One region of the Actinomadura vinacea genome, then DNA from elsewhere that is predicted to be linked to it. Evidence: riboswitches for the same ligand, from Rfam matches in the RefSeq annotation. Region 1 holds a riboswitch; each other region holds the start of a gene.
The links. A riboswitch is a leader RNA that binds a small molecule or an ion and turns the genes downstream of it on or off. The one in region 1 is predicted to bind cyclic di-AMP.
Positions count from the first base shown of each region.

Region 1 (3,728 bases):
GGGCGCAGGCCGCTCAGCGGCCGCGCGCGCAGGCCCAGCGCGGTGACGTCGAGGATCTCCCGGGCGCGCGCGTCCTGCAGGTGGCGGCCGCCCCAGTAGATCCGGCCGTCCCGCTCCACCAGGTCGGCGCCCAGCTCGGGGATCCGCTTGCGGGCCAGTTCGGCGGCGGCGACGGCACCGTCGACGTCCCCGCGCCGCACCATGTACGCGGCGATCGCGGGCAGCCGGCCGGCGGCCTCCAGCGTGCCGGGGTGCAGCTCGGCGAGGTAGGGGGCGACCAGCCCGCGGAAGCGCGCCCGGTGCGGCTCGTCCCGCGTCCGCAGGTCGCGGAGGTAAAGAAGCAGGTCGTGGTTCAGGAACTTGGCGTCCTTGGCCAGCTTGAGGTGCTCGGCCCCGTGCGCCAGGAACGCGCGGTCGATCCGGCGGTGCACCTCCAGCCGGTCGGCCAGGTTGCGCAGCTCGCCCCGCCGGTTTGAGATCGACGGGCGGTCCGCGGCGGGCTCGACGCACCAGGTGTAGACGCGGTGCGGCAGGGTCGCGATCCGGGACGCGGCGAGGTAGGCCTCGGCCGTGAACAGCAGATCCTCGTAGTGCACGTCCTCGGCGAAGCGCAGCCCGTGCTCGGCGAGGAAGCCGCGGCGGTAGCACTTGTTGGTGGACAGGGTGTCGTAGAGCAGGTCGGGGCGCTCCAGGACGGACCCGTGCACGGCCCGGTTCCGGTAGAGCCGGGCGTACCAGGGCGTCTCCTTGGGCGGCGGGCCGCGATAGGACCGCACGCACAGACCGGAGACGAGGTCGGCGCCGGTCTCCTCGGCCGCCGCGACCATGTTCATGCAGGCGTGCCGGTCGAGGACGTCGTCGCTGTCGAGGAACATCACGTACGCGCCGCGGGCCAGTTCCACCCCGGTGTTGCGGGGCCGGCCGCAGCCGCCGGAGTTCTCCGGCAGGTGCGCGGCCCGGATCCGCCCTGGGCGCGCGGCGGCGAACCGGTCGGCGACGGCGCCGGTGGCGTCGCTGCTGGCGTCGTCCACGATCACCGTCTCGACGCTGCCCAGCGACTGGGCGAGCACCGATCCGACCGCGCGGGGAAGCCGCCGGGCATCGTTGTAGGCGATCACGATGACGCTGACGTCCGGCCGGATCCCCATCGAATCCCCCCATGGCCCGTGAATCCGTACTCCGGCTAGTGATTTCCACACAGCGCAATGGACGGGTCGATATGGGATCAAGCGGGTGTCGATCTTCGCGTTCTCGCGTGGCGGACGTGAGACGCCGAAGGGCGCCCCGCCCTCCCGCGATCAGGAAGTGATCACGGGTGGCGGGACGCCCTCGCCGGTTCCAGGCCGGGGCCGGGGGGTCAGCTCCGGTAGTCGGGGTAGCCGTACCCGGCGACCGTCGACTTGTCGCGGACCTTCTCCTTCACGGCGTTGTCGGTGTTGCCCTCGATGGTGGTGATGGTGCCGTCGCCGTTGTCCTTGACGACCATGCCGACGTGCTCGATGCCGGAGATGCCGCCGCCGTTCCAGGCGAAGAACACCACGGCGCCGGGCTTGGCCTTCTGGCCCCAGCGGCCGGTCTTCTTGAACCACTCGGCGTGCGCGACGGTGTAGGCATCGGCGCCCATGCCCTTCAGGCCGGCCTTCGCGCCGAGCCAGGACACGAACATGTTGCACCACTGGGCGCCCTTGTATTCGGACACGCTCCCGCCGTCGCGCGCGGCGGTCAGCTTGGCGGCGTTGCTCTTGATGTACCAGTCGTGGAACTTGGTCTCGCCGCCCTGGCCCTCGGTGATGCCGACCTGCTTCTCGGCCAGCTTGATGACCTGCTGGGTGGTGGCGGACTTGGCGTACTTGTCGGCCTTCTCGGGCGCGGCGGCCGGCGCGGCCTGACGGGCCTTGGCGGCGCCGGAGGCGGGGGCGGCTTCGGCGGAGGCGACCGCGCCCAGGGCCGACCCGAAGGTCAGGGCGCCGAGGACGACGCCGCCGATGACGCCGGTGGCGGCGCGGCCCCGCAGGGCCAGGGTCTGGGAGGTCAGCTCGCCCGCGCGGTCGCGGAGGGTGGCGAGCAGGGCACTATGGGAATGGTTCGAGCGGAACGACAAGGCAGGGGTCTCCTGATTCCTTCCATGGCCGCCTACCGGGTTAGCTGTCGGATTCGGGCGTGGAAGTCGCCCTACGGCGCACGTGGAAGTGCGCCGATTCACCCCAGAGAGATGGGTCCCCGGCTCCGGGCGCCGTCGTCGGCGCGGGATCGGACTCGGCGGAGCGGCGGCCGTCGATGGCCGCCGCACTGCGATCAGATGGATGACCACGGTTCGCGCGGGTTCGAAATCCGCACACGCGACCGTGATGGCGGGCTCGCCCCTGTCCGGGTGCGGCTCGCCGGCCCCCGGCGACGCATGGAGTGCATCCCCGGAACCAGACAGAAGGTATCAAACTTCCTGCTCAGCGCAAATCGAGGGCAAAGCGCCCGCCCCAGGGGCAAAAACGCGCCCTGGCCCCTTCCTGCCGCGCGGAACGCCTGTCAAACGGCGGGGCATGAGACAAAGGCCACACCAAGCGGAGGTCAGCCCCGGTGAGCGGCGCGCCTCACAGCGCGCGGGGCGCCATGGCCCCGGTGAGCACCAGCCGCCCCGACGTCCGCACCATCGCGGCCACCTCGTCCACCGGGCGGCGCAGCGAGGTCAGGCTGACCAGCCCGGCCAGCAGCACGTGCCCGAGCACGATCTCGATCTCCTCCCGGTCCGGGACCGGATCGCCGATCGCCGCGGCCAGCCGCTCCCGGACGAACAGGAAGAGCACCGTGCGGGCGTCGTCCACGCTGGAGTCGTCCGCCGTCACCGCCTGGACGATCGCCGAGGTCAGCGTCAACTCCTCGGCCGCCACCCGGACCACCCGCTCCAGCATCGACGTGAGCCGCTCCACCGGGGTCGTCCCGACCGCCAGGGAGTCGATGTCGTCGGTGATCCGGTGCGCCCAGGTGGCGGCGACCTCGGTCAGCAGGTGGTCCTTGGTGGCGAAGTAGCGGTACACCGTGGCACGCGCCACCCCGGCACGGTCGGCCACGTCGTGCATGGTCACGGCCGGGTAGCCGCCCTCTAACGCCAGCAGGCGCGCGGCCTCGATCAGTCGCTCCCGCCGGACCTGCTGCTCCTTGCTCAGGGTCCGCGTCACGGTGATCCGCACATCGCCGCTCAACGCGCCTCCTCGGTGGTACCGGACGTGTGACCGATCCCATACTCTCGCACGTCCGTCCGCACCGCGCGCGGCGGGTCACCCGAAGATCAGGCCGCGTCCATACGGCTCCGCCGCGCCGCCCATTCCAGCGAATGGCGAATGGCGTCCTCGATGGAATACTCGGGCTTCCAGCCGAGCAATTCCAGCGCCTTCGCGGGATTGACGTACGCGCCCACGACATCGCCCGGCCTGGCGGGCGCCTCCTCGACCTGGAAACCGTCTCCGACGACGCCGCGGAAGGCCTCCACCAGTTCCCGGACGGTGGTCCCCCCGCCGGTGCCGAGATTGATGACCTGATAACCGGAGCCGCGCCCGTCCGGACCGGCGGGCGCGACGATGGAATCGAACCGCGCCGCCGCCGCGCAGAAAGCGCGGGCGATGTCCCACACGTGAATGTAGTCGCGGACCGCGGTGCCGTCCCGGGTGTCCCAGTCGGTACCGGTGATCCGGAACGGCACGCCCAGCCCGTACGATTCGATCATCTTCCCCAGC
Region 1 covers NZ_BAAARW010000012.1:921,885-925,612, forward strand. Annotated here, with positions in the region: gene ABD340_RS19565 (bifunctional glycosyltransferase/CDP-glycerol:glycerophosphate glycerophosphotransferase) at 1-1,148, opposite strand, end outside; gene ABD340_RS19570 (CHAP domain-containing protein) at 1,358-2,101, opposite strand; cyclic di-AMP (ydaO/yuaA leader) riboswitch at 2,116-2,255, opposite strand; gene ABD340_RS19575 (TetR/AcrR family transcriptional regulator) at 2,589-3,197, opposite strand; gene galE (UDP-glucose 4-epimerase GalE) at 3,284-3,728, opposite strand, start outside.

Region 2 (3,728 bases), 360 kb from region 1:
GCGGCTCAGCCGGCGGCGCGCTTGGCGCGGGCGCGGGTGCGCTCGCGCTCCTTGGCGTCCAGGACGACCTTGCGCAGCCGCACGGCCGCCGGGGTGACCTCGACGCACTCGTCCTCGCGGACGAACTCCAGCGCCTCCTCAAGGGTCAGCAGGCGGGGCGGGGTGAGCGTCTCGGTGGCCTCGGCCGTGGAGGAGCGGACGTTGGTCTTCTGCTTCTCCTTGCAGATGTTGACGTCCATCTCGTCGGCGCGGGAGTTCTCCCCGACGATCATGCCCTGGTAGACCTCGGTGGTCGGGCCGACGAAGAAGGTGCCGCGGTCCTGCAGGTTGATGATCGCGTAGGCGGTGGCGGCGCCGGTGCGGTCGGCGACCAGCGAGCCGGACGGCCGGGTGCGCAGCTCGCCGAACCAGGGCTCGTAGCCCTCGAAGACGTGGTGCGCCATGCCGGTGCCGCGGGTCTCGGTGAGGAACTCGGTGCGGAACCCGATCAGGCCGCGCGCCGGGACCAGGAACTCCATCCGGATCCAGCCGGTGCCGTGGTTGGTCATGTGCTCCATGCGGCCCTTGCGGACCGCCATGAGCTGGGTGATCGCGCCCAGGTGCTCCTCGGGGATGTCGACGGTGAGCCGCTCGACCGGCTCGTGCCGCTTGCCGTCGATGTCCTTGGCGACGACCTGCGGCTTGCCGACGGTCAGCTCGTAGCCCTCCCGGCGCATGTTCTCGACCAGGATGGCCAGCGCCAGCTCGCCGCGGCCCTGGACCTCCCAGGCGTCGGGACGCTCGGTCGGCAGCACCCGGACCGAGACGTTGCCGACCAGTTCGCGCTCCAGCCGGTCCTTGACCAGCCGGGCGGTGACCTTGGTGCCCTTCTCCCGGCCGGCCAGCGGGCTGGTGTTGGTGCCGATGGTCATCGAGATGGCCGGCTCGTCCACCGTGATCAGCGGCAGCGGGCGCGGGTCGTCGGGGTCGGCCAGGGTCTCGCCGATCATGATCTCCGGGATGCCGGCCAGCGCGATGATGTCGCCGGGACCGGCCTCGTCGGCGGGCTTGCGGGTGAGCGCCTCGGTCATCATCAGCTCACTGACCCGGACCCGCTCGACGCTGCCGTCGCGCTTGCACCAGGCGACCTGCTGGCCCTTCTTGATGATCCCCGAGTGCACCCGGCACAGCGCGATCCGGCCCAGGTAGCTGGAGGCGTCCAGGTTGGTGACGTGCGCCTGGAGCGGGGCGTCGGGGTCGTAGGACGGCGCCGGGATGGTCTCCTTGATGACCTGGAACAGCGGCTCCAGGTCGGGGCTGTCGGGCATCTCGGCGTTGCCGGGCTTGGTGAGGGAGGCCCGGCCGGCGCGGCCGGAGGCGTACACGATCGGGAAGTCGATCTGGTCCTCTTCGGCGTCGAGGTCCATGAACAGCTCGTAGGTCTCGTCGACGACCTCGTCGATCCGGGCGTCCGGGCGGTCGGTCTTGTTGACCACCAGGATCACCGGGAGCCGCGCGCCCAGCGCCTTGCGCAGCACGAACCGGGTCTGCGGGAGCGGGCCCTCGCTGGCGTCCACCAGCAGCACGACGCCGTCGACCATGGACAGGCCGCGTTCGACCTCGCCGCCGAAGTCGGCGTGGCCCGGGGTGTCGATGATGTTGATGGTCATCCCGGCGTGCCGGACGGCGGTGTTCTTGGCCAGGATGGTGATGCCCTTCTCACGCTCCAGGTCGTTGGAGTCCATGACGCGGTCGTCCACGTCCTGGTTCTCGCGGAAGGCCCCGGACTGCCAGAGCATGGCGTCGACCAGCGTCGTCTTGCCGTGGTCGACGTGGGCGACGATGGCGACGTTCCGGAGGTCATCGCGCGTGGAGATGGGCATGCGGTCTCGCCTTGGGTGAGAGTGTGGGGTCCGCCGCAGACGTGCGACCCCCTGATTCTACTTGGCCGTAGGGGCTCCCTCGCCCCACCCCCTTGCCCGATCCGTCACAAATACTCTATTTGGCTAATTTTGCCCCAATTTTGTACGCTCCTGCAGATCCGGTCGTTCGGAGTCCCGCCCCCCGGGACGACGGCCGGACCGCCGAATCCCGCGAGGGAACCGGGGACCCAGACCCCCGGGGTGAATCGGCGCACACTCCCTGGTGCGCGCCGTAGGGCGACTCCTGGCCCGAACCCGACAGCTAACCCGGTAGGCGGCCAAGGAGAGGAGACACCGGTTTGACACCGGCACCCCCCAAACGTCGACTCGTCGTGCCCGCCCTCACCACCGCCTCGCTCGTCGTGTGCGGCGTCGGCCTCCCCATCACCTCCCCCGCCGCGTCCGCCTCCCCGGCGTCCGCGCACGCCGCCGCACCGGCGCCCGGCGAAAGCGAGCTGCGCAAGCGGCTGGACGCCCTCAACACCGAGGCCGAGAAGCTGACCGAGCGCTACAACAAGTCCCGGGTCGAGCTGGGCAAGGCCAAGCAGGCCGAGCTGGACGCGGCCAAGGCCGCCGACACCCTCCAGGCCCAGGCCGCTCCCGCCCGCGAGGAACTCGGCCGCCTCGCCGCCGCCGACTACATGACCGGCGGCCCCGACATGATGTTCGCCGGCGGCGGCGCCACCGGCCTGTCGGCCTCCGCCTACCTGGCCCAGAGCCGGGCCGCGGCCGTCAACCGCCTCCAGGCCCAGATCGACGGCGCCGTCCGCGCCCAGCAGGCCGCCGCGGCCAGGACCGCGCAGGTCCGGCGGGCCGCCGCCCGGTCCCTGAGCGCCCGCGAGGCGGCCAAGGCCAAGGTGGACGAGGTCACCCGGCAACTCGACAAGCTGACCACCACCACCGCCAAGGACCCCGGGACGGGCCTGAGCGCGACCGTGAAGGGCTCCGGCCGGCCCGCCAAGATGGCCCGCAAGGCACTGAGCAAGATCGGCAGCCCGTACGTGTGGGCCGCCGCGGGGCCGAGCAGCTTCGACTGCTCGGGCCTGGTCGTCTGGGCCTACGGCAAGGTCGGCAAGCCCGGCCTTCCGCACTACACCGGCGACCTGTTCGGCCAGGGCCGCAAGGTGGGCAAGGGCGAGCTGAGGTCCGGCGACCTGGTCTACTTCGGCGGTGACCTGCACCACATGGGCATCTACCTGAGCGACGGCAAGTACCTGCACGCCCCGCAGACCGGCGACGTCGTCAAGATCTCCAAGCTGTCCGACCGCTCCGACTACGCCGGCGCCAACCGCATCGAGTGACCGCCCGCCGGGGCCGGCGACGGCCCCGGCGAGGACGGCCGGCCGGCCGAACGGCGGTCAGGGGCCCGCGGCGCCTCGCAGGTGGGGGCGGACGGCCTCCACCACGGGCAGGTCCCCGGCGAGCCACAGCACGTCGTGGAGTTCGTCCGCGCCGAGCCAGCGGAGCGCCAGATGCTCCAGCGGTCTCGCCTCGCCCTCGATGATCGTCGCCGTCCACACGCGGAGCACGCCGCCCAGGCTCAGCGGCCAGTCGCCGCCGATCCGCGCGGCCAGCGCGATCTTGACGTCCAGCTCCTCGTGGCACTCCCGGACCAGGGCGTCCTCGTCGGACTCGCCGGGATCGACCTTGCCGCCCGGGAACTCCCAGCCGCCCGCCAGCTCGGGCGGCTCCGCCCGCTGCGCGGCCAGCAGCCGCCCCCCGGAAATGATCGCCGCGCCCACCACAACACCGATCGCAACCAGCCCCTCTCTTGTCCGGCATGATGCCGGACGGCGGCCGTCCGCGTCTCAGGAGGCCGCGCTCTGC
Region 2 covers NZ_BAAARW010000012.1:561,998-565,725, forward strand. Annotated here, with positions in the region: gene typA (translational GTPase TypA) at 6-1,862, opposite strand; cyclic di-AMP (ydaO/yuaA leader) riboswitch at 2,052-2,194, shown strand; gene ABD340_RS17980 (C40 family peptidase) at 2,201-3,202, shown strand; gene ABD340_RS17985 ((deoxy)nucleoside triphosphate pyrophosphohydrolase) at 3,260-3,643, opposite strand; gene ABD340_RS17990 (Mut7-C RNAse domain-containing protein) at 3,710-3,728, opposite strand, start outside.
Region 2: it holds a riboswitch for cyclic di-AMP, as region 1 does, so the genes downstream of both, ABD340_RS17980 (C40 family peptidase) here and ABD340_RS19570 (CHAP domain-containing protein) in region 1, are expected to answer to the same signal.

Region 3 (3,728 bases), on a different contig from region 1:
TCGAGCAGGCGGGCGGCCGCGCGCCGGTAAATGGGGGCCAGCGGCAGGCTGGCCGCCTCGGCGATGTCGTCCTCGCCGCCGTAGTAGCCCTGGTCGTACCCCTGGTCGTACCCCTGGTCCTGGACGGGCGGCTGCTGCCAGCCCTGCTGGGGCGGCGGCGCCTGGTTCTGCCATTGCCCCTGGTTCTGCCACTGCTGCGCTGGCGGTTGCTGGGGTTGCTGCCACTGGGAACCTTGGTAGGGAGGCGGAGGGCCATAGGAGCCCTGTCCCTGTCCCTGCGGCGGCGGGCCCTGCGGCGGCGGCTGGTGCCTGCCGCGGCGGGGGGATCTACTCATCGGTCAGTCCTCCAGGCGAAGCAACATCCGGGTATTGCCCAAGGTATTCGGCTTGACCCGGTCGAGGTCCAGGAACTCTGCCACGCCTTCGTCGTAGGAACGCAGGAGTTCTTCGTACACCTCTGGCGAAACGGGAGTCCCGAGGATCGGACGGAAGCCGTGCCGCTCGAAGAACTCCACCTCGAAGGTAAGACAGAACACCCTTCGCACACCCAGTTCCCTGGCGGTCTCGAGCAACCGGCTCACGATCCGGTGACCGATCCCCCGCCCCCCGTAACCCGGGTCGACCGCGACCGAGCGGACTTCCGCGAGGTCTTCCCACATGACATGCAGGGCGCCGCATCCCATGATCCGGCCGGAACGGTTCACGGCTTCGGCTCCGGCGCGTTCCGGACGTTCCGGATGGGCCGGCGCCGCCGCGCGGATTCCCGTCCCAGAAGGCGCCTGAAGGTCTTCGGCGACCCAGAACTCCTGTACGTCCTCATAGAGCTTCACGGTGGACTTCTTGAGCAGCCGCCGCCCCGATCCCGCGTACAGGCCGACGAGCCGGCTGATGTCCTGGACGTCGGCGGTACGGGCACGTCTGATCACGACTTCCACAAACAGGCGACGCTATCGGACCGCCGGCACTCGTTCGAACGAAGGGGGTGGCTGTCCGGAACATCCCGATCGGTCGGGTACGGGTGATGCAAAGCCCATCCCAAATGTTGGACAAAGCTGGGCATTCCACTCGGATCATGGTGCGCCGCATGAGTTTTCGTCACTTCCGGTTGGCACGCCACCCCGGTTCCGTTAGTCTCCTGCGCTGACATCCGCCGCCGCGATCGATCAGCCGGGACGACCACCCGGACAGCGGCGGCCGAACCGCCGAGTCCGCGGGCCGCGGCCAGCGCCCCACGGAACCGAGGACCCATCCATCGGTCGGGTCGCGGGGCGCCGCAGTCCCGGGGACCCAAGCCGACAGGGGTCAATCCGCATCGCCGCGGACGGGCTGCTCCGGCCCGAACCCGTCAGCTAACTCGGTAGGCGGATCAGGAGAGGAGAATTGGTGGAGCGCTCGCGCCCTGGTTCCTTTTCACGCCGCGAACCGGCCGTCCGATTCCGGGCCGGAACGCCGGCCGGCATGCTGGCCGGCGGATTCGCCGCGGCCGCCGTCCTGGCCTCCCCCGGCACCGCGCACGCCGATCCGGAGCCGTCCGCCAAAGAGCTGCAGACCCAGGCGCACAAGCTCGCCGATCAGCTCGAACAGCTCACCGAGCAGTACAACGGCCTGAAGGTCAAGCTGCAGCAGTCGCAGCGCGCCGCCAAGGTCGCCGCCGACAACGCGGCACGGCAGGAGAAGACGCTGCAGGGCGTCCGCGAGAAGCTCGGCAGCCTCGCCGCCACCAGCTACATGCAGGGCGGCACCGACCCGGCCCTCTCCTTCGTCGCCGCCCAGGACCCGCAGGCCATGCTCGACCAGGCCGCGACCCTGCGCTACTTCGCCGCCCAGGACGGCACCCGCGTCGCGAACATGATGCAGGCCATGCAGGCAGCCCAGCGCGCCCGCAAGTCCGCCGAGGAGCGCTCGGCGCAGGTCGACAAGCTGCGCGGGCAACTGGACGCGCAGCGCAAGAAGGTCACCGGCACCTACGAGAAGGTCCGCGGCAGGCTCGTCAAGAAGGATCCGACGCAGCTGGGCAAGCTGCCCGTCGTCGGCACCGGCAAGGCGGCCCAGGCGCTGCGGCTGGCGATGTCCAAGATGGGGCGCCCCTACGTATGGGGCGCCGCGGGCCCGTCCACCTTCGACTGCTCCGGCCTGACGATGTGGGCCTACAAGCAGGTCGGGATCAACCTCCCCCACTACACCGGCAGCCAGTGGAACGCGGGCACGCACATCTCACGCGGCGAGATGCAGCCGGGCGACCTGGTCTTCTTCTACTCCGACCTGCACCACATGGGCATGTACGTGGGCGGCGGGAAGATGCTGCACGCACCGCAGACCGGTGATGTCGTCAAGATCTCGCCGATCGGGGGGCGGCCGTTCGCCGGCGCGGTACGGGTCGCCTGATCCCCTCCCAGACGGACCGGCCTTGAAAGACGGATCTGCCTTGAAAGCGTGCCCGAACCGGGCGTCACGCCTGGGAAGGTGTTTGGCGGGGGGCCTTAGCCAGGGGGTCGGGAACAACGTCCGCGGCGACGCCTCGCAGGGACCTACCTGCCAGGGGGCGGCGTCGCCGCAACGGGGAAGGACGGAGTTCGTCTTCTTCTCTGCCGTTTCCTGCTACCGCCCGCCTCCTCCTGACGGGCGAGGGCCTTACGGCCCGGGGCGGGCCGAGTGACCCTAGATGAGCTGCCTACGGGCCGCCCACACAACGGCCTCGATAGGGGTGTTGACCTCGAGACGATCGCAGATCGTCCGAAGCCTGCGCCGCAGGGTGCGGGCGCTCAGCTCGAGCTTGCGAGCCGCCACATCGGCTGTGACACCGCTGGCGATCTGCGCGAGCAGGCGGATCTCCTCCTCGTTCAATCGCAGATCGTCGATGCCACGACGTGCGAGTGTGGCCTGTTCCACTCCGTCCTCCCTCGTCCGTGGTGATGACCGCGGGGATGCAGCCGTTCGCTACACAGGCACGGGTAGGCCTCGATCTGTACGCGTTGGTTGCCGGGTCCGGACCCTCCGGACTGAGATCATCGATTCTCACTTCGAAGCGCGCGCTTGGCCGGAGGTGGCCGATGGGCCGATTGACAGGCGCCATGGGGGAACTCCAGGTGACGATGCACTCGTTGGCCAACCGAACGCGGACGCACCTCCGGGTGCGAAGGACGCGCCCACGACGTCGTGGACGGCGACCCCGCCTGGGAGGAGGGCGCCTTGTCCGGGACGGGTCTTGATCGCCAGCCATCTCCACCCGCCCCCTTTCGCTCGATCATCCGACTCCTTCGTCCCGGCCGTGGACGAAGATCGTGAATCGTTTCAAGCTACGCTTCGGCTCGGAACGCTAGGCGGCCGGATCCGGCCCGTCAAGCGGCAGTTAGGCACTATGTGTACCCGTATAGGAACCGAACGTGAGCAGCCGCGCGGGGGCGAACTGCGGAAAACTCGATAACCTGCGAAAACAAGCTCGGTGTCGACGAGGAGAGAGTTGCCACAGACCAGCATCCGCGAAGTCGCGAGGCACGCCGGAGTTTCAGTTGGGACGGTTTCGAATGTCCTAAACCGGCCAGACCTCGTGGCCGAAGCTACCCGTGACCGTGTTCGCGCGGCGATCCAGGAGCTCGGCTTCGTCCGGAACGAGTCGGCCCGCAGGCTCCGCCAGGGGCCGCGCCGCTCCTCTGATCGCCGTGCGGGATCGCCGCGCCCGCGCGCGTTCGGCATCGTCGTCGAGGACCTCACCAACCCGTACGCGGCCG
Region 3 covers NZ_BAAARW010000004.1:2,743-6,470, forward strand. Annotated here, with positions in the region: gene ABD340_RS05840 (RDD family protein) at 1-335, opposite strand, end outside; gene ABD340_RS05845 (amino-acid N-acetyltransferase) at 339-935, opposite strand; cyclic di-AMP (ydaO/yuaA leader) riboswitch at 1,260-1,380, shown strand; gene ABD340_RS05850 (C40 family peptidase) at 1,459-2,385, shown strand; gene ABD340_RS05855 (LuxR family transcriptional regulator) at 2,659-2,889, opposite strand; gene ABD340_RS05860 (LacI family DNA-binding transcriptional regulator) at 3,443-3,728, shown strand, end outside.
Region 3: it holds a riboswitch for cyclic di-AMP, as region 1 does, so the genes downstream of both, ABD340_RS05850 (C40 family peptidase) here and ABD340_RS19570 (CHAP domain-containing protein) in region 1, are expected to answer to the same signal.